Regions from separate parts of the Shinella sp. GW821-FHT11G07 genome, predicted to be linked through region 1. Evidence: predicted binding sites of a transcription regulator. Region 1 holds the regulator's gene; each other region holds the start of a gene.
What was found. The regulator PhoB, encoded in region 1, activates phosphate uptake and scavenging genes when phosphate is short. The targets are predictions, from matches to a motif close to TGTCATNNANCTGTCAT.

Region 2: a site for PhoB is predicted at 4,205-4,221, ahead of AC1RT2_RS12005 (DUF2794 domain-containing protein). Genes of this name have one in related genera too.
Region 3: a site for PhoB is predicted at 1,419-1,435, ahead of AC1RT2_RS16440 (esterase-like activity of phytase family protein). Genes of this name have one in related genera too.
Region 4: a site for PhoB is predicted at 2,804-2,820, ahead of AC1RT2_RS15120 (BtaA family protein). Genes of this name have one in related genera too.

What each region holds. Positions count from the first base shown of each region.
Region 1 covers NZ_JBXARJ010000006.1:107,352-112,888, forward strand. Annotated here, with positions in the region: gene AC1RT2_RS13490 (aspartate aminotransferase family protein) at 1-876, opposite strand, end outside; gene AC1RT2_RS13495 (GcrA family cell cycle regulator) at 1,302-1,838, shown strand; gene phoB (phosphate regulon transcriptional regulator PhoB) at 1,972-2,655, opposite strand; gene phoU (phosphate signaling complex protein PhoU) at 2,670-3,398, opposite strand; gene pstB (phosphate ABC transporter ATP-binding protein PstB) at 3,449-4,264, opposite strand; gene pstA (phosphate ABC transporter permease PstA) at 4,279-5,537, opposite strand, start outside.
Region 2 covers NZ_JBXARJ010000005.1:189,980-195,516, forward strand. Annotated here, with positions in the region: gene acnA (aconitate hydratase AcnA) at 201-2,894, shown strand; gene AC1RT2_RS12000 (DUF1223 domain-containing protein) at 3,062-3,829, shown strand; gene AC1RT2_RS12005 (DUF2794 domain-containing protein) at 4,242-4,616, shown strand; gene AC1RT2_RS12010 (GNAT family N-acetyltransferase) at 4,623-5,174, opposite strand; gene pyc (pyruvate carboxylase) at 5,348-5,537, opposite strand, start outside.
Region 3 covers NZ_JBXARJ010000008.1:26,701-32,237, reverse strand. Annotated here, with positions in the region: gene lon (endopeptidase La) at 1-729, shown strand, start outside; gene hupB (DNA-binding protein HupB) at 935-1,210, shown strand; gene AC1RT2_RS16440 (esterase-like activity of phytase family protein) at 1,482-3,677, shown strand; gene AC1RT2_RS16435 (MarR family winged helix-turn-helix transcriptional regulator) at 3,798-4,292, opposite strand; gene AC1RT2_RS16430 (metallophosphoesterase family protein) at 4,522-5,537, shown strand, end outside.
Region 4 covers NZ_JBXARJ010000007.1:79,357-84,893, forward strand. Annotated here, with positions in the region: gene AC1RT2_RS15110 (SGNH/GDSL hydrolase family protein) at 1-634, shown strand, start outside; gene AC1RT2_RS15115 (class I SAM-dependent methyltransferase) at 699-1,358, opposite strand; gene AC1RT2_RS15120 (BtaA family protein) at 1,365-2,630, opposite strand; gene AC1RT2_RS15125 (DMT family transporter) at 2,892-3,785, opposite strand; gene AC1RT2_RS15130 (PrkA family serine protein kinase) at 4,048-5,537, shown strand, end outside.

The sequences.
Region 1 (5,537 bases):
CACGACGTCGAGCACCGCATTGCCGACGGCCATGGCGAGCGGGTTGCCGCCATAGGTGGAGCCATGTGTGCCGGCGACCATGCCGGCAGCCGCTTCGTTCGTGGCAAGGCAGGCGCCGAGCGGGAAGCCGCCGCCGATGCCCTTGGCAACCGCCATGATATCCGGCGCAATACCGGACCATTCATAGGCGAAGAGGCGACCGGTGCGGCCGACGCCGGACTGCACCTCGTCGAGGATCAGCAACAGTCCATATTCGTCGCAGAGCTGGCGAAGCTCCTGCATGAATTCCTTCGGTACCGGGCGGATACCGCCTTCGCCCTGCACCGGCTCGATCAGGATGGCCGCCGTTTCCTCGGTGATCGAATCCTTGACGGCTGTGATGTCGCCGAAGGGGACCTTGAGGAAGCCCGGCGCCTTGGGGCCGAAACCCTCGATGTACTTTTCCTGTCCGCCGGCCGCGATGGTGGCGATCGTGCGGCCGTGGAAGGCGCCGTCGAAGGTGATGATGTGGAACTTGCCGGGGTGGCCCTTGGCGAAATGATAGCGACGCGCGGTCTTGATCGCGCATTCCAGCGCTTCCGCCCCGGAATTGGTGAAGAACACCTTGTCGGCGAAGGTCGCCTCCGTCAGCCGGCGGCCGAGGCTTTCCTGGCCCGGAACCTCATAGAGGTTGGACAGGTGCCAGACCTTCTCGGCCTGATCCTTCAGCGCGGCAACGAGATGGGGATGCGCATGGCCCAGCGAATTGACGGCGACGCCAGCGGCGAAATCGAGATATCGCTCGCCATTTTCGGCGATCAGCCAGACGCCCTCCCCGCGCGTGAACCGGAGCGGTGCACGCATATAGGTTTCATAGAGCGGCGCGGCATCGGCCATGGCGCAGGTCCCCCGAAAAGAGATGCGGAAAGATTCGTTTACGGCTTGACTTTTCCAGGCTTTAGAAAAATCAAAAACCGCCTTTCGGCGGCATGCGGCACTATCAGCATTTCTCCCTGCAATGTCAATGAAATGCACGTCTGAAATGCCGCTGAACCTACCGCAACGTGAGGATTCACGATACGCGCGCAAGGTGTCGCTCTTGAGTCACACCAGGGCAGCAAGTTGGGGAAAACTCCGAAATCGATTCGCACCGATTCCCGCGACTCTTGTCACAGAGTCCCCCGAACTCTAGGTTAAAGACCAATTACTAGACTGCAAGCGGCGGAACTAGTCACCAAAAGAGTTAGGGCGTTCAAGTTCCGGACCCATCCGGAACGCGATGAGGGATTCCCGCATCGCGAGCGTCGAACGGAGACGAGAAGATGAACTGGACAGACGAGCGGGTCGAGAAACTCAAGAAGCTCTGGAGCGAAGGTCTGAGCGCGAGCCAGATCGCAGCGCAGCTCGGCGGCGTCAGCCGTAACGCCGTCATCGGCAAGGTGCACCGCCTGAACCTGCCGGGCCGCGCGAAAGCCGGCGGCACGCCGACCGCCGCCCGCCCGAAGCGTCCGGCCGTTGCAACGCCGCGGCCGTCGAACTTCGCGGCCCGTCCGGTCCCCGCTCGCGTAGCGGCACGTCCGACCGGCGCGATCCTCGCCAAGGAAGACATCGACGCCGATTTCGACGCACAGACGGAGCAGCTTCCGGTCCCCGCCAACGGCAACAAAGTGGTTGTGCCGATGTCGCGGAAGCTGGAACTGACCGAGCTGACCGAGCGCACCTGCAAGTGGCCGATCGGCGACCCGCTGAACGACGACTTCCACTTCTGCGGCAACGAATCCCCGGACAACTCGCCCTACTGCACCTACCACCAGCGCCTCGCCTACCAGCCCTCGGCTGAACGGCGCCGGATGCGCTAGCAGAAACGAAGAGCTGAATGCGATAAGGGCCCGGAAGGGCCCTTTTCTTTTGTGCTGACGAGAGACGCGCAGCCCCCAAAACGCAAACAGGCCCCAAAGGGCCCATTTCCGTCCTTGGGAGGAAACGCTTGGCTCAGGTTTCCAGCGAGTAGCCGGCGCCGCGGACGGTGCGGATGACGTCCTGCATGTTGGCGAAGTTGAGCGCCTTGCGCAGGCGCCCGACATGCACGTCGACGGTGCGCTCGTCGACATAGATGTCATGGCCCCAGACGCCGTCGAGAAGCTGCGAGCGCGAGAAGACGCGGCCGGGCGAGGTCATCAGGAACTCCAGGAGGCGGAACTCCGTCGGGCCGAGGCGGACCTCGCGGGTGCGGCGGTGCACGCGATGCGTCTCGCGGTCGAGTTCGATATCGCCGCAGCGCAGCACCGTCGAGACGACCTCGGGTTTTGCACGGCGCAGCATGGCGCGAACGCGCGCGACGAGCTCCGGCGTCGAGAACGGCTTGACGACATAGTCGTCGGCGCCGGTGGCGAGCCCGCGCACGCGCTCGCTTTCCTCGCCGCGTGCCGTCAGCATGATGATCGGCAGGCGCTCGGTTTCCGGACGCTGGCGCAACCGCCGGCACAGCTCGATGCCCGAAACGCCCGGCAGCATCCAGTCGAGGATGAGAAGGTCCGGCAGGCGCTCCTGCAGGCGCATCTCGGCCTCGTCACCGTTCAGGATCGTATCGACCTCAAAACCTTCGGCCTCGAGATTGTAGCGCAGGAGGACGCTGAGCGCCTCCTCGTCTTCGACGACGGCAATTCTGGGCACCATGGAGGTGAAACTCCTTACTCGGAGGCGTCGGTAACGTCGGCAGTGACCACCGACGTCGTGGTGTCGTCCTTCGGGCGTTCACCCTCGGGCTGCGAGCCGGTCGCCATGTAGTAGATGGTTTCCGCAATGTTGGTCGCGTGGTCGCCGATGCGCTCGATGTTCTTGGCGCAAAACAGGAGATGCGTGCAGGGCGTGATGTTGCGCGGATCTTCCATCATGTAGGTCAGGAGTTCGCGGAACAGCGACGTGTAGATCGCGTCGATCTCGTCGTCGCGCTCGCGGATGGCCTTGGCCTTCTCGATCGAGCGGGTCGCGTAGACGTCGAGGACTTCTTTCAGCTGCATCAGCGCGAGTTCCGCGAGATGCTCGAGACCGCGGGTAAGCTTGCGCGGCATGCCCGAGCTCTGCACGGCGATGACGCGCTTGGCGGTGTTCTTGCCAAGGTCGCCGACGCGCTCCAGTTCGGCCGCGATGCGGATGGCGCCCATGATTTCGCGCAGGTCCGCCGCCATCGGCTGGCGCTTGGCGATCGTGACGATCGCCTTCTCGTTGATCTGACGCTCGGCAGTGTCGAGGATGACGTCCTCGGAAATGACCTTCTGCGCCAGAGCGCCATCGGTGGCAACCAGGGCGCGGACGGCATCCGCAACCATCTGCTCGGCCGTGCCGCCCATCTCGGAGATGCGGCGGGAGAGGTACTTCAGTTCTTCGTCGTAAATCGAGACGATATGGGTCGATGACATGGTTCTGTCCTTAATGCGCTCGGGTTTTCAGGGCTTTGGCGACGATCGCGTCAGCCGAAGCGGCCCATGATGTAGTCCTGCGTGCGCTGGTCGTCCGGGTTGGTGAACATCTTGTCGGTGTCGTTCTCCTCGACGAGATTGCCGAGGTGGAACATGGCGGTACGCTGCGAGACGCGGGCCGCCTGCTGCATCGAGTGCGTCACGATGACGATCGTGAAGTTGGCGCGCAGCTCGTGGATCAGTTCCTCGACCTTGGCGGTCGCGATCGGGTCGAGCGCCGAGCACGGCTCATCCATCAGGATGACTTCCGGGCTGACGGCGACGGCGCGCGCGATGCAGAGGCGCTGCTGCTGGCCGCCGGAGAGGCCGGTGCCGCCCTCCTGCAGACGGTCCTTCACCTCGTTCCAGAGGCCGGCCTTCTGCAGGCTCTTTTCGACGATGGCATCCATGTCCGCCTTCGTCTTGGCGAGGCCGTGGATGCGCGGGCCGTAGGCAACGTTTTCATAGATCGACTTCGGGAAGGGGTTCGGCTTCTGGAACACCATGCCGACGCGGGCGCGCAGTTCCACGACGTCGATGCTCGGATCATAGATGTCATCCGTATCGAGCGTGATCCGGCCGGTGACGCGGCAGCCTTCGATCGTGTCGTTCATGCGGTTCAGCGTGCGCAGGAACGTCGACTTGCCGCAACCCGACGGGCCGATGAGCGCAGTCACGGTGTTTTCGCGGACGTTCAGGTTGACGTCGTAGAGGGCGCGCTTGTCGCTGTAGTAGACCGAAACGTCCTTGCCGATCATCTTGTAGGAAATGTCGTTCATTTTCTTGTCCAGCGCTTTCTCGACTGCTGCTTCTGACATGATGTTCATCTGTCTATAACCTTCTACCAGCGCCGTTCAAAACGGCGGCGCAACAGGATTGCACCCACATTCATGAGGATGAGGAAGATGAGGAGGATGATGATCGCTCCCGACGTGCGCTCCACGAAGGCGCGTTCCGCCTCGTTCGCCCACATGTAGATCTGCACCGGAAGGGCCGTTGCGGGCTCAAGCGGCGTTGACGGAATGTCCGCGACGAAGGCGACCATGCCGATCAAGAGCAGCGGTGCGGTTTCGCCGAGCGCATGCGCCAGGCCGATGATCGTGCCCGTCAGGATGCCCGGCATGGCGAGCGGCAGGACGTGGTGGAACACGGTCTGCATCTTCGAGGCGCCGAGGCCGAGGGCCGCTGCACGGATCGACGGCGGCACGGCCTTGAGAGCGGCGCGGGTCGCGATGATGATCGTCGGCAGCGTCATCAGGGTCAGCACCAGACCGCCGACGAGGGCTGCCGAGCGCGGGAAACCGGCGAAGTTGACGAAGACGGCGAGGCCGAGCAGACCGTAGACGATCGACGGCACCGCGGCGAGATTGTTGATGTTGACTTCGATGAGGTCGGTGAAGCGGTTCTTCGGGGCGAACTCCTCGAGATAGATCGAGGCGGCCACACCGATCGGCAGCGACAGCGCGAGCACGATCAGCATCATGAAGAGCGAACCGACGGCCGCGACGCCGACACCGGCGGCTTCCGGACGGCTCGATGCGCCGTTGATGAAGATGCCGGTATTGAAGTGCTTGGCGAGCGCGCCGGTTTCAGCAAGCTGGTTCATCCAGCCGAGCTGCTTGTCGGAGATCTTGCGGTTGCTCTCCGCGACGGAGAGATCGATCTGCCCCTTGAACGCCGAATCGAGATCGCCGTGGGCGAGGAAGGTCACCGTCTGCGTGGTGCCGATGAGCGCCGGATTGGCCGTGATGAGGTCACGGAGCTGAACGCGGACGCTGTCCGAGATCATACCGTTGACCGCCTTGAGGCCGGCGCGGTCGTCTTCACTGACGCCGAGCACCTTGGCAAGCGCATTGCGGGCAACGACCGGATAGTTGGCCGAGACCAGCTTCTGCGGATTGGTGGCGCGCTCATTGTTCTTGTCGATGATCTGTTCCGAGAATTCGACCGGAATGGTGATCATCGACTGCTGGAAGGCGGTATAGCCCTTGGAGACAACCGAAAACAGCAGGAGGAACAGGAACAGCAGGCCAAAGCTGATTGCGGCCATGCCGTAGAGACGGAAGCGCCGTTCGGCGGCGTAGCGGCCACGCAGACCGA
Region 2 (5,537 bases), on a different contig from region 1:
CTCTGGAACCTTGTTTAGAAATTATCTATAACGCCCGCAACACGCCAGCGGTCGGCGTGAATTTCATCCAAGCGCCGAACACGGAATGAATTCCGCGTACGGACAGCGGAAATGACCGCACCCGCATCCCATAACGCGCTTGAACAGCGCAAGGGCGTTCGTACGTCAGCTTTCTGGCGCCAGACGAGACGGGGTATAAAGTGTCCAAATCCCTAGACAGTTTCAATTGTCGTTCGACCCTTACGGTCAACGGCACCGACTATGTGTATTACAGCCTTCCCAAGGCTGAGGCGAACGGGCTGGCCGGCGTCTCGAAGCTGCCCTATTCCATGAAGGTGCTTCTGGAGAACCTGCTGCGCTTCGAGGACGGCCGTTCGGTCACCAAGGAGCAGATCCTCTCCGTCGTCGACTGGCTGACGAACAAGGGTACGGTCGAAAACGAGATCGCCTATCGCCCGGCGCGCGTGCTGATGCAGGACTTCACCGGCGTTCCGGCCGTCGTTGACCTGGCGGCCATGCGCGACGCGATGGTGTCGCTTGGCGGCGACCCGGAAAAGATCAACCCGCTCGTTCCCGTCGACCTCGTCATCGACCACTCCGTCATCGTCGACGAATTCGGCACACCGACCGCCTTTGCCCGCAACGTCGAGCTGGAATACCAGCGCAACGGCGAGCGCTACCGCTTCCTCAAGTGGGGCCAGCAGGCGTTCAAGAACTTCCGCGTCGTTCCCCCGGGCACCGGCATCTGTCATCAGGTCAATCTGGAATATCTGGGCCAGACGGTCTGGACCAAGGAAGAAGACGGCGAGATCATCGCCTACCCGGATACCTGCGTCGGCACCGACAGCCACACGACCATGATCAACGGCCTCGGCGTTCTCGGCTGGGGCGTGGGCGGCATCGAAGCCGAAGCCGCCATGCTCGGCCAGCCGGTCTCCATGCTGCTGCCTGAAGTCATCGGCTTCAAGCTGACCGGCAAGCTGAAGGAAGGCGTCACTGCGACCGACCTCGTACTGATGGTCGTGCAGATGCTGCGCAAGAAGGGCGTGGTCTCCAAGTTCGTCGAATTCTTCGGCCCCGGCCTCGACAACATGACGCTCGCCGACCGCGCGACGATCGGCAATATGGGTCCGGAATATGGCGCGACCTGCGGCTTCTTCCCGGTCGACGGCGAAACCGTCAACTACCTCACCATGTCCGGCCGCGAAGAGCAGCGCATCGCGCTGGTCGAAGCCTATTCGAAGGCGCAGGGCATGTGGCGTGACAATGACGGGTCCGACCTCGTCTTCACCGACACGCTCGAACTCGACCTCGGCGCCGTCGTGCCGGCCATGGCCGGCCCGAAGCGTCCGGAAGGCCGCATCCCGCTGGAAAACATCGCGTCTGGCTTCGCCGGTTCGATGGACACCGACTACAAGAAGCCGGGCCAGCTTTCGAACCGCTACCCGGTCGAAGGCACCGACTATGATCTCGGCCATGGCGACGTCGCCATTGCCGCCATCACGTCCTGCACCAACACGTCCAACCCGTCGGTCCTCATCGCCGCAGGCCTCCTCGCCCGCAACGCGGTCGCCAAGGGGCTGAAGACGAAGCCGTGGGTCAAGACGTCGCTGGCACCGGGATCGCAGGTCGTCGGCGAATACCTTGCCAAGTCCGGCCTGCAGGCCGACCTCGACAAGCTCGGCTTCAACCTCGTCGGCTTCGGCTGCACGACCTGCATCGGCAATTCCGGTCCGCTGCCGGCGCCGATCTCCAAGACGATCAACGACAAGGGCCTGATTGCCGCCGGCGTTCTCTCCGGCAACCGCAACTTCGAAGGCCGCATTTCGCCGGACGTGCAGGCGAACTACCTCGCCTCGCCGCCGCTCGTCGTCGCCTACGCACTCGCCGGTTCGGTCCAGAAGGACCTGACGACGGAGCCGCTCGGCGAAGACAAGGACGGCAACCCGGTCTACCTCAAGGACATCTGGCCGACCTCGCAGGAAATCCAGGAGTTCATCCTGAAATACGTCACCCGCGCGCTCTACGCCGCGAAATATGCCGACGTGTTCAAGGGCGACGAGAACTGGCAGGCCGTGCAGGTACCCGCCGGCCAGACTTATGCCTGGGACGACCACTCGACCTATGTGCAGAACCCGCCCTACTTCGTCGGCATGGGCAAGACCGGCTCGGGCCTCAAGAACATCGAGGGTGCGCGCGTCCTCGGCCTGTTCGGCGACAAGATCACCACCGACCACATTTCGCCGGCCGGTTCGATCAAGGCCGCGTCTCCGGCCGGTGCCTACCTGACGGACAACGGCGTTGCCGTTGCCGACTTCAACCAGTACGGCACGCGCCGCGGCAACCATGAAGTGATGATGCGCGGCACCTTTGCCAATATCCGCATCCGCAACCACATGCTCGGCCCGAACGGCAAGGAAGGTGGCTACACGATCCACTATCCGACGAAGGAAGAGATGTCGATCTACGACGCGGCCATGAAGTACAAGGCCGAGGGCGTTCCGCTCGTCATCTTCGCCGGCGTCGAATACGGCAACGGCTCGTCGCGCGACTGGGCGGCCAAGGGCACCAACCTGCTCGGCGTCAAGGCCGTGGTGGCACAGTCCTTCGAGCGTATCCACCGCTCCAACCTCGTCGGCATGGGCATCGTGCCCTTCGTCTTCGAGGAAGGCACGACCTGGGCGTCGCTCGACCTCAAGGGCGACGAAGTCGTCACCATCGAGGGCCTGGAAGGCGACATCAAGCCGCGCGAGAAGAAGATCGCCAAGATCACCTATGCCGACGGCACGGTGAAGGAGGTTCCGCTGCTTTGCCGCATCGATACGCTCGACGAAGTCACCTACATGAACAATGGCGGCATCCTGCAGACCGTTCTGCGCGACCTCGCCGCCTGATCGGTTTCAGCGTCAAAACACGAAATGCCGGGGCCAAAACCCCGGCATTTTTCGTTTTCCGGAGCCTTTTTCTCCGCTATGAAGCTCACTCCATCGTGACTTCCTGTTGAACCGGCAAGCGCGTATGACGGCTCAAACGGCTGGCCATTGCCGGCGCTCCATTGGAAATGATCATGCCGAGACCGCACATACTGGATTGTCTGGCGATCCTGCTCGCGTTGGGAGCCGGCACAGGGGCTGCGCATGCGCAGGAAGTAACGAAGCCCAAGGGTGTCGTCGAACTCTTCACCAGCCAGGGCTGTTCATCCTGCCCGCCGGCCGACAAGGCGCTGGAAACCCTTGCCCGTGAAGGCGAGGTCGTCGCGCTCTCCTACCATGTCGACTACTGGAACTATCTCGGCTGGGCGGACACGCTCGCCTCCAAGGACAATACCGACCGGCAATATGCCTATGCCCGCATGTTCGGCCGCAACGGCGTCTATACCCCACAGGCCGTGCTGAACGGCCGCGAGCACATCAACGGCGCGGATATTTCCGGCATCCGTTCGCGTATCGGTGCCATGCCCGACGAGGGCAAGGGGCTGACCGTGCCGGTCGATGTCGAGGTCAAGAACGACGAATTGCGCATCCGCGTCGGCCCTGGCGAAGGCAAGGCCAATATCGTCATCGCCTATTTCGAGCGCGAGCGCACGATCAACATCGACAAGGGCGAGAATCTCGGCAAGACGGTCAACTACTGGCATGCCGTCACAGACATGGAAACGATCGGCATGTGGGAAGGCAAGGAGACCAACCTGGTGCTGCCGGCCGACATGCTGAACAAGAAAAAGAAGTCCGGCGGCTGCGCCGTGCTTATCCAGCGCATGCAGACGGCCGATACGCCCGGCGCCATTCTGGGCGCGACGGTGCTGACGGGCGACAAGAAGTCTCGGTAAATCTCCCGCAGAGCATACCGCGCTAAAGTGTGAAGCGGTTTTGCGGGGACGGTATGCGAAAGACAAACCTGAAGTGCGCAAGCACGTCAGGGGAGGCCCGGTCCGGTTTCCTCGAGGGGCTGGGGCTTGAGGGTTCGAAGAAACACGGACCGGACCAAGACGAAGTTACCGGCAACGGAATACAGGGCAACTTCGACAGGCGCTCACCCTACCAACCGGCTTCCCGCACAAGGCAGCAGGCAGGCATGGGCTGCGACTGGCGAACTCTCGCTGCAAATTTGGGCGTCTGTTTGTCTGAAATGCGGCGAAGTCGATTTTTGCGAAAACGCAAGTCTCGGCCCATCCGCCTTGCATTTCGGCTCCGGTCAGGCACACTGTCACCTCGCCGTCACAGACGAGGTGCGGAGATTCGATGACTGATCAGCCGGATTTGCAGGCTTCCAATGGCGTGGTCGACCTCAGGGAATACAGGAGCAGCAAGGATCCGCTGCCCGTAACGTTCCATCGACGAGAGCTCGACGCAATCCTCCGGGTCTACGGCCGCATGGTCGGCGAAGGCGAATGGCGCGACTACGCCATCGACCATATGCGCGACAAGGCGGTGTTCTCCATCTTCAAGCGGTCCGGCGAAATGCCACTCTACCGCGTCGAGAAAAACCCCAAGCTCACCGCCAAGCAGGGCGCCTACAGCGTCATCAACCAGCACGGGACCATCCTGAAACGCGGCCACGAGCTGAGCCAGGTTCTCAAGGTGTTCGACAAAGCGCTGCGGCTCATCGAGACGTAGCGACTTTTAAGCCATCGTTCCCGGATAGTCCTGCCCGGACGGCTCCGTGCCGGCGCCCTCGCCGAGCGCGCGCTGCATGAACACCGTATCCAGCCAGCGCCCGTGCTTGAAGCCGGTTGCCGTCATGCGGCCTGAATGTTCGAAGCCGGCCGCGCTGTGCACGGCGATGGAGGCGGGGTGCGCGCCGCCGATGACGGCCACCATCTGGCGAAAGCCGAGCTCCGTGCAGCGGCGGATCAATTCCGCCAGCAGTGCCTTGCCGACGCCCTTGCCACGCGCTTCCGGCGCCAGATAGACAGAATCCTCGACGAGCCAGCGATAGGCCGGCCGCGTGCGGAAGGCCGATGCATAGGCATAGCCGAGGATGAGGCCGGTCTGCTCGATCGCCACGATATAGGGGTAGCCCTTATCGGTGATTGCCTTGAAGCGCGTCCCCATCTCGTCAAGCGACGGCGGGTCGACCTCGTAGCTCGCCACCCCGTTCAGGACGGATTCGCGGTAGATTTCTGTGAAGGCAGCAATATCGCCGAGATCGGCGGTGCGGATGACGAAGCTCATGGAAAGCCCACGTTTGTATGACAATTCCGCCGCGTTTTGCGTCCGGCCTTACCGGAAAGCAAGACCAAAAAGGGGATGGAGTTACCCCATCCCCTCAGTTTGTCGAAAAGCCTCTCCCACCACGACGTCATCCCCGGTCGACCCGAGGATGACGAAGGTGAGGTAGGGACCGCTCAGGCGCCGTAGACGATGAGCAGGTCCTTGGCGTCGATCTGGTCGCCGGCCTTCACCAGCACTTCCGAGACCGTGCCGTCCTTTTCCGCATGCAGCGCCGTTTCCATCTTCATCGCCTCGATGGAGAGCAGCACGTCGCCAGCCTTGACCGACTGGCCGGCCGAGACCGAGACCGTCGAGATGACGCCC
Region 3 (5,537 bases), on a different contig from region 1:
AAGTCGAAGAATGTTGAAGTCACGGCGGAGAACATCCACGACTTCCTCGGCGTCCCGCGCTATCGCCACGGCGAAGCCGAGGGCGAGGATCAGGTCGGTGTCGTCACCGGTCTTGCCTGGACGGAAGTCGGCGGCGTGCTGCTGACCATCGAAGGCGTCAGCCTGCCGGGTGGCAAGGGCCGCATGACGGTGACCGGCAACCTGAAGGACGTGATGAAGGAATCGATTTCGGCGGCGGCCTCCTACGTCCGCTCGCGCGCCGTCGATTTCGGCATCGAGCCGCCGCGCTTCGACAAGACTGACATCCACGTCCACCTTCCCGAAGGTGCGACGCCGAAGGACGGCCCATCGGCTGGTATCGCCATGGCAACCGCCATCGTCTCCATCATGACCGGCATTCCGGTCTCGAAGGATGTGGCGATGACCGGTGAAGTGACGCTGCGCGGCCGGGTCCTTCCGATCGGCGGCCTGAAGGAAAAGCTGCTTGCAGCGCTTCGCGGTGGCATCAAGAAGGTGCTGATCCCGGAAGAGAACGCCAAGGATCTGGCGGACATTCCGGACAACGTGAAGAACAGCATGGAGATCGTCCCGGTCTCGCGCATGGGCGAGGTCATCAAGCATGCGCTCGTGCGTCGGCCCGAGCCGATCGAATGGGACGGAACCGCCGAAGCGGCCAAGGTTCCGGCGGTCGAATCGACCGAAGATGCCAACGGCGCGATCGCGCATTGAGCCTTAATGCCGGCTAAGCAATCCGGCGTTTTGGAGTGAAACTGGAAAAGACCGGCCTTCGTGCCGGTCTTTTTCGTTGAAAAACGTGTGTAAACCCCGGATTCTCAGGGGATTGCGACGAAATTTTCTTGCGAGGCGAAGGCCGATGCGTATTCTGCCCCCGACTTGTATGAGTCGTTTCAAACCGTAAGAAAGGGGTGGAAACATGAACAAGAATGAACTCGTATCCTCGGTCGCTGAGAAGTCGGGCCTGTCGAAGACGGACGCAGCATCTGCTGTAGACGCCATTTTCGAGACGATCCAGGGCGAACTCAAGAGCGGCGGCGACGTTCGTCTCGTCGGTTTCGGCAATTTCTCCGTGTCGCGCCGTGAAGCTTCGAAGGGCCGCAACCTTTCGACCGGCGCCGAGATCGAGATCCCGGCCCGCAACGTGCCGAAGTTCTCGGCCGGCAAGGGTCTGAAGGACGCCGTTAACAGCTGATCCGCTGCTGCTGCATCCGTCCTTTGGCCGGTTCGGCTTGAGGGCGCATTCGGCTTTCAAAGGCCTGCAGGGTCCTTGCGTGTCATGCGCGACGCTGTGGGGGAGGGCGGTTACCCACTCCGCCGCCAATCCTGAATTTCAGGGTCGGGGTCCGGTTCATCCGGGCCCCCTTTTATTTGCGGGGAATGGTCCGCGGCTGTAGTCGAATTGTCATCGGCCTGTAACACGAAAGCCTCAGAACCGCCGGGTTCCTTTTGACCCGGAGGCTTTCATGAAAACCCGTTCGCTCACTGCTGCCCTGGCAGCGGTCCTCGCCGCATCGGTGGCCCCTGCCGCCAGCGCCGAGCCTGTATTCAATCGCATTGCATCCTTTGCCGTTGCCGACAACCTGCCGGAAGGCAAGGACAAGGCAACACCGACCTCCTCCGAAATCATTGCTGCGTCCGAGGATGGCAACACGCTCGTCTATTCCGACAGCCCGAACAAGGCGATCGGCTTCATCGACATTACCGATGCGAAGGCGCCGAAGGCCGGCGGCACCGTCGCCTTCGAAGGCGAGCCTACCTCGGTAACGATTGCCGGCGGCAAGGCGCTCGTCGCGATCAACACTCGCGAAAGCTTCGTCAAGCCGTCCGGCGTCCTTGCCCAGGTCGATGTGGCCTCGAAGGCCATCGACACGACCTGCGACCTTGGCGGCCAGCCGGACTCGATTGCCCTCAACAAGGACAAGACGATCGCCGCGATCGCCATCGAAAACGAGCGCGACGAAGAGGTCAATGATGGCGCCATTCCGCAGATGCCGGCCGGCGATCTGGTGATCCTGTCGCTTAAGGACGGCATCGTCGATTGCGGTTCGATCAAGCACGTCACGCTGACCGGCCTTGCCGACGTCGCCGGTGACGACCCGGAGCCCGAATTCGTCGCCTTCAACGGCCTGGACGAGATCGCGCTGACGCTGCAGGAAAACAACTACATCGTCATCATCGACGGCAAGACGGGTGACGTGAAAAGCCACTTCTCGGCTGGCACCGTCAACCTCGAAGGCATCGACACCAAGAAGGACGGTGCGCTGAAGTTCACCGGCGAGATGAAGGATGTCGCCCGCGAGCCCGACGCCGTGAAGTGGCTGGACGACAACCGTTTCGTCGTTGCCAACGAAGGCGACTGGGAGGGCGGTGCGCGCGGCTTCACGATCTTCGACAAGACCGGCAAGGTCGTTTACGAGAACGGCGCCGGCTTCGAGCGCGAGATCGCCAAGATCGGTCACTACCCGGACAAGCGCAACAAGAAGGGCGTCGAACCGGAAGGCCTGGAAGCCGCCAAGTTCGGTGACGACAACCTGTTCTTCGTGCTCGCCGAGCGTGCTTCCATCGTCGGCGTCTACAAGGACACCGGTGCCGAGCCTGAGCTTCTTCAGCTTCTGCCGTCGGGTGTCGGTCCGGAAGGCGCCGTCGCCATTCCGAGCCGCAACCTCTTCGTGACCGCCAACGAAACCGACCTCGTCGAAGACGGCGGTGCCCGTTCGCACGTCATGATTTATGAGCGCGCGGAAGGCGAAGCCGCCTATCCGCAGATCGTCTCCACTGAGAAGGAAGGCGAGCTGATCGGTTTTGGCGCGCTTTCGGGCCTCGCTCCGGTCAAGGACAAGCCGGGCATGCTCTATGCCGTCAACGATTCCTTCTACGCTTCGCAGCCGACGGTCTTCACGATCGACGCAACCGCCAAGCCTGCGAAGATCGTCGATGCCCTGCGCATTACGCGCAATGGCGCTGCCGCGCAGAAGCTCGACAGCGAAGGCCTGACGCCGGATGGCGAGGGCGGCTTCTGGCTCGTCAATGAAGGCGATGCCGACAAGCTGTACAGCCACGCCATCATCCACGTGAACAAGAAGGGCGAGATCGAGAAGGAAATCGCCATTCCCGCCGAGCTGCGTGCCGGCGAGAAGCGCTTTGGCTTCGAAGGCATCACCAGCGTTGGCGAAGGCGATGACCAGGTTCTCTGGATGGCCATGCAGCGCGAATGGGGTGATGACGAGAAGGGCTTCGTGAAGCTCGTTTCCTACAAGCCGTCGTCGGAAGAGTGGGGCGCCGTGCGCTATCCGCTCGAAAAGACCGAAGCCGGCTGGGTCGGCCTTTCCGAAATCACGGCTAGCGGTGACTACGCCTACATCATCGAGCGTGACAACCTGATCGGCCAGGCTGCCAAGCTGAAGAAGCTCTACCGCGTGGCGCTTGCCGACCTGAAGCCGGCCAAGCTTGGCGGTGACCTGCCGGTCGTCAAGAAGGAAGAGGTCCGCGACCTCATTCCCGACCTGAAGGGTGCCACCAACGGCTTCGTCGTCGACAAGGTCGAAGGCTTCACCATCGATGCTGCCGGAAACGGCTTCGTCGTGACGGACAATGACGGCGTCGACGACTCGTCCGGTGAGACGCTGTTCTTCGGCATCGGCCCGATGAACGCGATGTAATAAACACCGGAGTGCGGCGTCTCATCCTCCTGGGGGAGACGCTGCATCTGGCACATTGCCAAACTGAAAAGGCCGGAATCTCGCGATCCCGGCCTTTTGTCATTCATGGTGTCGGCGGGCTTAGCCGACGGCTTGCAAAGGGCGAACGGGCGCCGCGTCGGCGCCACCTTCGGTCTTGTCTCTTTCCCGCTGCAGCGCGTCTGTCTTCTCGCTGAGACAGCCGATAATGCCCTTGAGCTGCTGCTTCTGTTCCTCGGTGAGGACGTTGAAGATCGCCTCGATCATTTTGTGCTGCGGCTGCTGAGCGGCGGAGATCACCGTCCGGCCGGTATCCGTAATCGAAACGATCTTGGCTCGACGGTCTTTCGGATCCGGCTCGCGCTTGACCAACTTGTCACGTTCGAGACCATCGATCGCTTCCGTCACCGTGCGGGGGGCGAAACCAAGCGCGCAGGCAATATCCGTCGACCGCTGCGGGCCCTGACATTCCAGAAGAAGCAGGAACTTGCTGCGCGCGAGCGATACGCCTTCGTCCATCATGCACTCATTCACCAGGCGGCTGACCTGATGGTAGAGTTTGAACATGCCCTGGGAGATTTCTATCGTGCTACTCATGAGGGGAAATATAGGTATTATGAGGGACCATGTCAAATGATTGTGAAGGTTTTCAGATAATTTGATCATAGATATTGAACGATGCGTGTAAATGCGAACGGTCAGGGAACGGGCTTTTTTCCTGTTTCTTCTCCGGCCTTTTCAGGAGGGATCGATTTCTTTCTTGCATAACCCGGCGGACGTTACTGCAAGCATTGACCGGCAGGAGGGCTGAGGTGATTGTCCGGCCATGCCTTTCCGCTTCATCCATACCGCAGACCTCCACCTCGATTCGCCGCTCACATCGCTCGCTTTGCGCAACGCCGAACTCGGCGATCTCGTGCGCGGCGCGACGCGCAAGGCGCTGGAGCGCATCGTTGATCTCGCCATTTCGGAGGAGGTCGACGCCGTCATCATCGCCGGCGACCTCTATGACGGCTCGCAGACCTCGATGGCGACGGCGCTCTTCCTGATGGGCCAGATGCGCCGGCTGGAGGCGGCCGGCATTCGCGTCTTCCTCATCCGCGGCAACCACGATGCGCAGTCGCAGATCACCCGCGAACTGACCTTTCCGTCGAACGTGCACGTCTTCGACGGTCGCGGCAAACCGGTGAAAGCCGGCGCGCTCGACAGCGGCCGGGAGATTCACATCCACGGCGTCAGCTTCGCCCAGCCACATGCGCCCACCTCGCTGCTGCCGACCTATCGCGGGCCGGTGGCGGATGCCGTCAACATCGGCCTCATGCACACCAGCCTTGCGGGCGCGAGCAGCCACGATCCCTATGCGCCCACGAGCATCGCCGACCTCTCCGCCCACGGGTTCGACTACTGGGCGCTCGGCCATATCCACCAGCGCCGCGTGCACCTGGAAAAGCCGTGGATCGTCATGCCCGGCAATCCGCAGGGCCGTGACATCAATGAGGGCGGACCGAAAGGCGTGACGCTCGCGACCATCGCGGAAGATGGCACGATCATCTGCGAGGAGCATGGGGTTGCGGTTGCCGTGTTCGAGCGGCTGACGCTTGATCTTGCCGGTATCGACGACTGGCGCGGCATGCTCGACCGTGCCGAGACCGTTCTGGTGCGGGCGAGGGAGGCCGCCGCCGGCGCGCATCTGGTGGCACGCCTACTCCTGACCGGCGCCACGCCGCTCGCCTGGCGCCTGCGCCGTGATGAGGATCTGTTGCTGGGCGAATTGCAGAACCTCGCCGCCTCGCTTGGCGAATGCTGGATCGAGGCGGTGGAGCTTGCCGTTTCCCTGCCGCT
Region 4 (5,537 bases), on a different contig from region 1:
GTGCTTCGGGGATTCACTGACATGGGGCTGGATCCCGGTGAAGGAATCCGCACCGACACTGCGCTATCCCTATGAGCAGCGGTGGACCGGCGCCATGTCAGCACGGCTCGGCGCGAACTATCATATCATCGAAGAGGGGCTCAGCGCCCGCACCACCAGCCTCGACGATCCGAATGACGCAAGGCTCAACGGCAGCGCCTATCTGCCGGCGGCACTCGCCAGCCACCTGCCGCTCGATCTCGTCATCCTCATGCTGGGCACCAACGACACGAAATCCTATTTCCATCGTACGCCCTACGAGATCGCCAACGGCATGGGCAAGCTCGTCGGCCAGGCGCTGACCTCTACCGGCGGCGTCGGTACGCCCTATCCCGCACCGCGCGTGCTCGTCGTTGCTCCGCCGCCGCTGGCGCCGATGCCCGATCCCTGGTTCGAAGGCATGTTCGGTGGCGGATATGAAAAGTCGAAGGAGTTGGCCGGGCTCTACAAGGCGCTCGCGGCTTTCATGAAGGTCGAGTTCCTGGCCGCTGGCGAGCACGTCTCAACCGATGGTGTCGATGGCATCCATTTTTCTGCGGAAACCAACATCCGGCTCGGAAACGCGATCGCGGCGAAGGTCGAGACGCTGTTCTGAGATAAGCCACTCCGGCGCCTCCCTTGTCGGAGTGGCTTTATGCTTTGCGTGCCGGCTATGCCAATCAAGGCATCCGGATAACGGCGATCCAGGAAAAGCCGCGATGCAGTCTTTTCGCTTCGCTGCGTCCGGCATGGGCATCGGCCAGTTCGGCGGCAAAGTCGAACAGGTCGGCGCGCGGCGTCACATGGTGCCAACCGAGCCAGGTGGTCACGGCGCTTTTGAACCAGCCAGGCAAGCCCTGCATGTCGCCAAAATCGGCGATATGCAGCTCCCCACCCGGGGCGAGGCGGGCAGTGGCCTCCGTGACGACCTTCTGCCATTGCGGGATCATTGATACGGCATAGGAAATGAAGATGCGATCGTAGCTGCCCTGGCCGAAAGCCACTTGCGGGTCGAAAGCGGCGGCGTCCGCTCTGGCGAGGCGTATCCTGCCGTCGAGGCCGGCGCCCGCGACGGCCTTTTCCGCTGCCGTGAGCATTTCCTGGGAGATGTCGATGCCGTGGAAACGGGCCTCGGGATAAAGCCCAGCCGCTTTCACGAGGTTGCGCCCGGTGCCGCAGCCGATCTCCAGCACCGAACCGCCCGGTACTGGTCGGAGGCCGGCAAGCAAGGGGTCTCGGCCGAGCAGGTAGTATTTTCGCGTGGCATCATAGATGCCGAACCGCCGCTGCCAGCGGTAGATGCGGTCCATCAGCAGCGCATGATCGGATAGCGCGTTCATCGGCGCTCACCCCTTGAATTCATAGAGGTGGAAACCGCCGTAGATCGACGAGCGATCCTTGTCGTGCAACGCACGCGATTCCGCGGCGTGGTAGGCCCAGCGGTCGAGAATTGTGTCGGCGACACGGCCGGGCAGCAGGCTTTCCGCGGGCGCCGTGCGGAAGATGACGCGTGCGCCGGGGGCGGCGGTGCGGGTGATCTCGCTCCACAAGGCGTTGAGCTGCGCATCCGTCATCCAGTCCTGCGCATCGAGCAGGATGAAGCGATCAACGGATTCGGGGGCTTTTGCCGCGAGAAACTCGGTCAGCGACGTGTTGGTGATGGAGATGCGGCCGGCGCGGCTTCGGACCGCTTCAAAATTCTGCCGGGAGAGATAGGGCGGCAATGGCGCAAGCTCTCCGCTGCCATACCCGCGCCCGAAGGCCTGCCAGGCAAAATAGTTTTCCGAGAGCGGGAAGCCGCAGGCGAGCTTTTCGACGCGCTGGCGCAGGATCGACGCCATGTCGCTGCCGGCACCCGAAAGCGCCTCATATTGCTGCGGCGGAATGCCGAGCCCGAAGAGCGAGCTTTTCCGCCCCGTCGCCCAGCGGACCAGGCGCTTTTCGAAGAGCGGTGCCAGCGTTTCGTCGAAGAAGCGCTTCTGGTCCTCGATCGTACGGGCCTTGAGCAGGCCGCGGGGATCGGCGCCGTAAAGACGGGCCATCGTATGGCCTAGGCCGATGAAGCCGCCGAGCAGGCCGTGGCGATAGAGGTGGCGGTGGAAGATGGAGATACGGCGGCGGCCGGTGACGGTCCGGCTTTCCCAGTAGTCGCGGGTTTCCGCATCGAGATGGGGCCTCAGATAGTGCTGGTAGGCGTCGAGGTTCCGGCGATCATCGCCCTGGCCGTAGAACCGGTAGAACGTCTCGTAGTCCGGCAGGTGGGCGGCGGCAGTCAGTTTCAGGCGGTTGAAACAGACATGCGCCGGGTTGAGGTCCACCGCCTCGATGCGGGCGGGATCGGCGACAAGATAGGAAAGTGCATTGCAGCCGCCGGACGCGATGGTGACGATGCTGTTTCCCGGCGCGATCTTCAGCGCAGCCATGTCGACATCGGGATCTTCCCAGATCTGCGCATAGACGAGATTCCGGAAAAGCCGGGAGAAGACATATTCGGACATTCCGGAGGCGGAGAGCAACGGATTGCGGCGAACGGCGCGGTTGAGGCGCTTGCCGACCCCCTCTTTGCGCGCTGCGGTCGGGGAGGGAGCGGGAGAGATCACCGTTTCGATCATCAGGGTTTCCTACGCTGGAATGTCCGTCCTCACCCATCGACGCGACGGGCTGGACGGCGGCGAACTGCGGATGCCTGTGCGGTGAAGTAATCGATGCGAAATCGGTCTGGTCGGTTCCCATCTCGATCGTCACGATCACCGAGCGGCATGGGGCAGCGTTTCAACAGATCGCCATGACACCCGCATGACATCCGCCATTCTGTCCACAGGTCGGTGCCCGATGCATTCTCTTTGGAACGGTGCGACGGCCCGCGCTATCGCTCAGCGCAGGAAGATCAGGCCCATGCCAATGACGACGAGGGCGGCACCAGCCCAAGCCCCACCGGCCGGCCGCTCCCCGGTCTTCAGCCACAGCATCGGCAATATCATCACCGGGGAGGTGGCCGAGAGTGTCGAGATGATGCCGACCTTGCCGCCCGACAATGCAAAGAGCAGCAGCGTCATGCCGATGGCAAGCGCGAGCACACCGGTCAATGCGGTCATTGCCGCGACTTTGAGCGTGAGCGGCCCTTTCGGCTTGACGGAGGGGATGGGCAGTTGGGTCAGGACGCTGAGGCAGAGCGCGGCAATGCCGACGCGCAGCAGCGAAGCGACGAAGGGGTCGATGCCGCTCTCCATGACAGGGCGCACGAGGATGGAGCCGATGGCCTGGCCCGTCGCGGCGCCCAACCCCAGCAGGACGCCGATCGACAACGGCCCCTTGATCGTTTCCCACTCATGTATCTGCGCCCGCCGCTTGCCGAAGAGAATGGCGAGGAACACCCCTGTGGCCGTCAGCGCGATCCCCGCCATGGCGGGGACCGGCAGGGCTTCGCCCAGTACCAGCCAGCCGAGCAGAGCGGCAATCGGCGCATTCAGCGCGAAGAGGATTCCGGAGCGGCGCGGGCCAAGCCGGTTCAGCGTGGCGAAGAGCAGCGTGTCGCCAACGAAGATGCCGATCAATCCGGACAGCAGCAGCGGGCCGATGCTCGCCGCATCCAGCTCCCGCCATGTACCGGTCGCCAACACATAGAGGGCAAGAAGGCCGGTGACGAAGATCTGGCGGACCCGGTTGAAGGCCGGCGCGCCGAGATGGCCGGCAGGCCCCGCCGAGATCAGCCCCGTCAGGGCCCAGCAGGTCGCGGCACCGAGCGCGGCAAGTTCGTGAATTGGCATTGTGTTCCGATCGGTCGATTATATGCTGGTGGACATTGCATGTCCGTGATTCGCGTTAAAGCGCGCACAGACGGCTCGCGTCCAGTGCCATGTCTGTTGAATGAACAGAGTGCTTGGAAGATTTGCTGCCTTCAGTATCCAAGCTTGCATTCACTTTCTGTTTACAGCGAAGGCGGGAACAAATTTCTGCTGCATTCCGTTTAAAAAACAGGACGGCAGACGCGAAAAAAGCTATACTGTTCGATGACCGCAGGAGCGTTCCATGAGAACCACTGGCAGCGATGTTTTCGACCTCTTTTCAAAAACTTATGCGAGCACCGCGCAGGAGGAGCTGAGCCTCCAGGAGTACCTGCTGGCGTGCCGTGACGATAAAAAGATGTATGCCACCGCGCCGGAGCGGATGGTGACGGCCATCGGCGAACCGCAGCTCATCGATACCAGTGCCGACGAGCGCCTCGGCCGGATATTCGGCAACCGAACCATCAAGATTTACCCCTCCTTCTCCGATTTCTACGGCATGGAAGACACGATCGAGCGGATCGTCGGCTACTTCCGCTATGCCGCGCAGGGGCTCGAAGAGCGCAAGCAGATTCTCTACCTGCTGGGTCCGGTGGGGGGCGGAAAGTCCTCGCTCGCCGAACGCCTCAAGAAGCTGATGGAAGACCAGCCGATCTACACGCTCGCCATCGACGGCAAGATCAGCCCGGTTTTCGAATCACCTCTCGGTCTCTTCAGCCGCGAGCGCATGGGCGATCTGCTGGAGGACAAATACGGCATCGCCAAGCGGCGGCTCACCGGCCTCATCTCGCCCTGGGCGACGAAGCGGCTCGACGAGATCGGCGGCGATATTTCGCGGTTCAGCGTCGTCAAGCTCATGCCCTCCCGCCTGCGCCAGATCGCCATTGCCAAGACCGAACCCGGCGACGAGAACAATCAGGACGTCTCGACCCTGGTCGGCAAGGTGGATATCCGCCAGCTCGAAAACTTCAGCCAGGCCGATCCAGACGCCTATTCCTTCAGCGGCGGTCTCAACCGCACGACCCAGGGCCTGCTCGAATTCGTCGAAATGTTCAAGGCGCCGATCAAGGTGCTGCATCCGCTGCTCACTGCCACGCAGGAGGGCAGCTACAACGGCACGGAAAACTTCGGCTCTTTCCCCTATCAGGGCATCGTGCTTGCCCATTCCAATGAATCGGAATGGCTGCATTTCAAGCACAACAAGAACAACGAGGCCTTCCTCGACCGTATCCTGGTGGTCAAGGTGCCCTATTGCCTGCGCATCACCGAGGAGCGGCAGATCTACGAAAAGCTGCTGCGCGAGAGCGAGCTTTCCGCCAGCCCCTGTGCGCCGGAAGTGCTGGAAAACCTCAGCCGCTTCACCGTCGCCACGCGGCTGACCCCGCATGAAAATTCGCCGACCTATACCAAGATGCGCGTCTATGACGGCGAGAACCTCAAGGACACCGATCCCAAGGCCAAATCGCTGCAGGAATACCGGGATGCCGCCGGGGTCGACGAGGGCATGACCGGCATCAGCACGCGGTTCGCCTTCAAGGTACTGTCCGAGACCTTCAACTACGATACCAAGGAGGTCGCGGCCGACTCGGTCCATCTGATGTACATACTCGAGCAGGCGATCCGCCGCGAGCAGTTCTCCAAGGAAGTCGAAGCGAACTACATCGATTTCATCCGCTCGGAACTGGCGAGCCGCTACGCCGAATTCATCGGCCACGAGATCCAGAAGGCCTATCT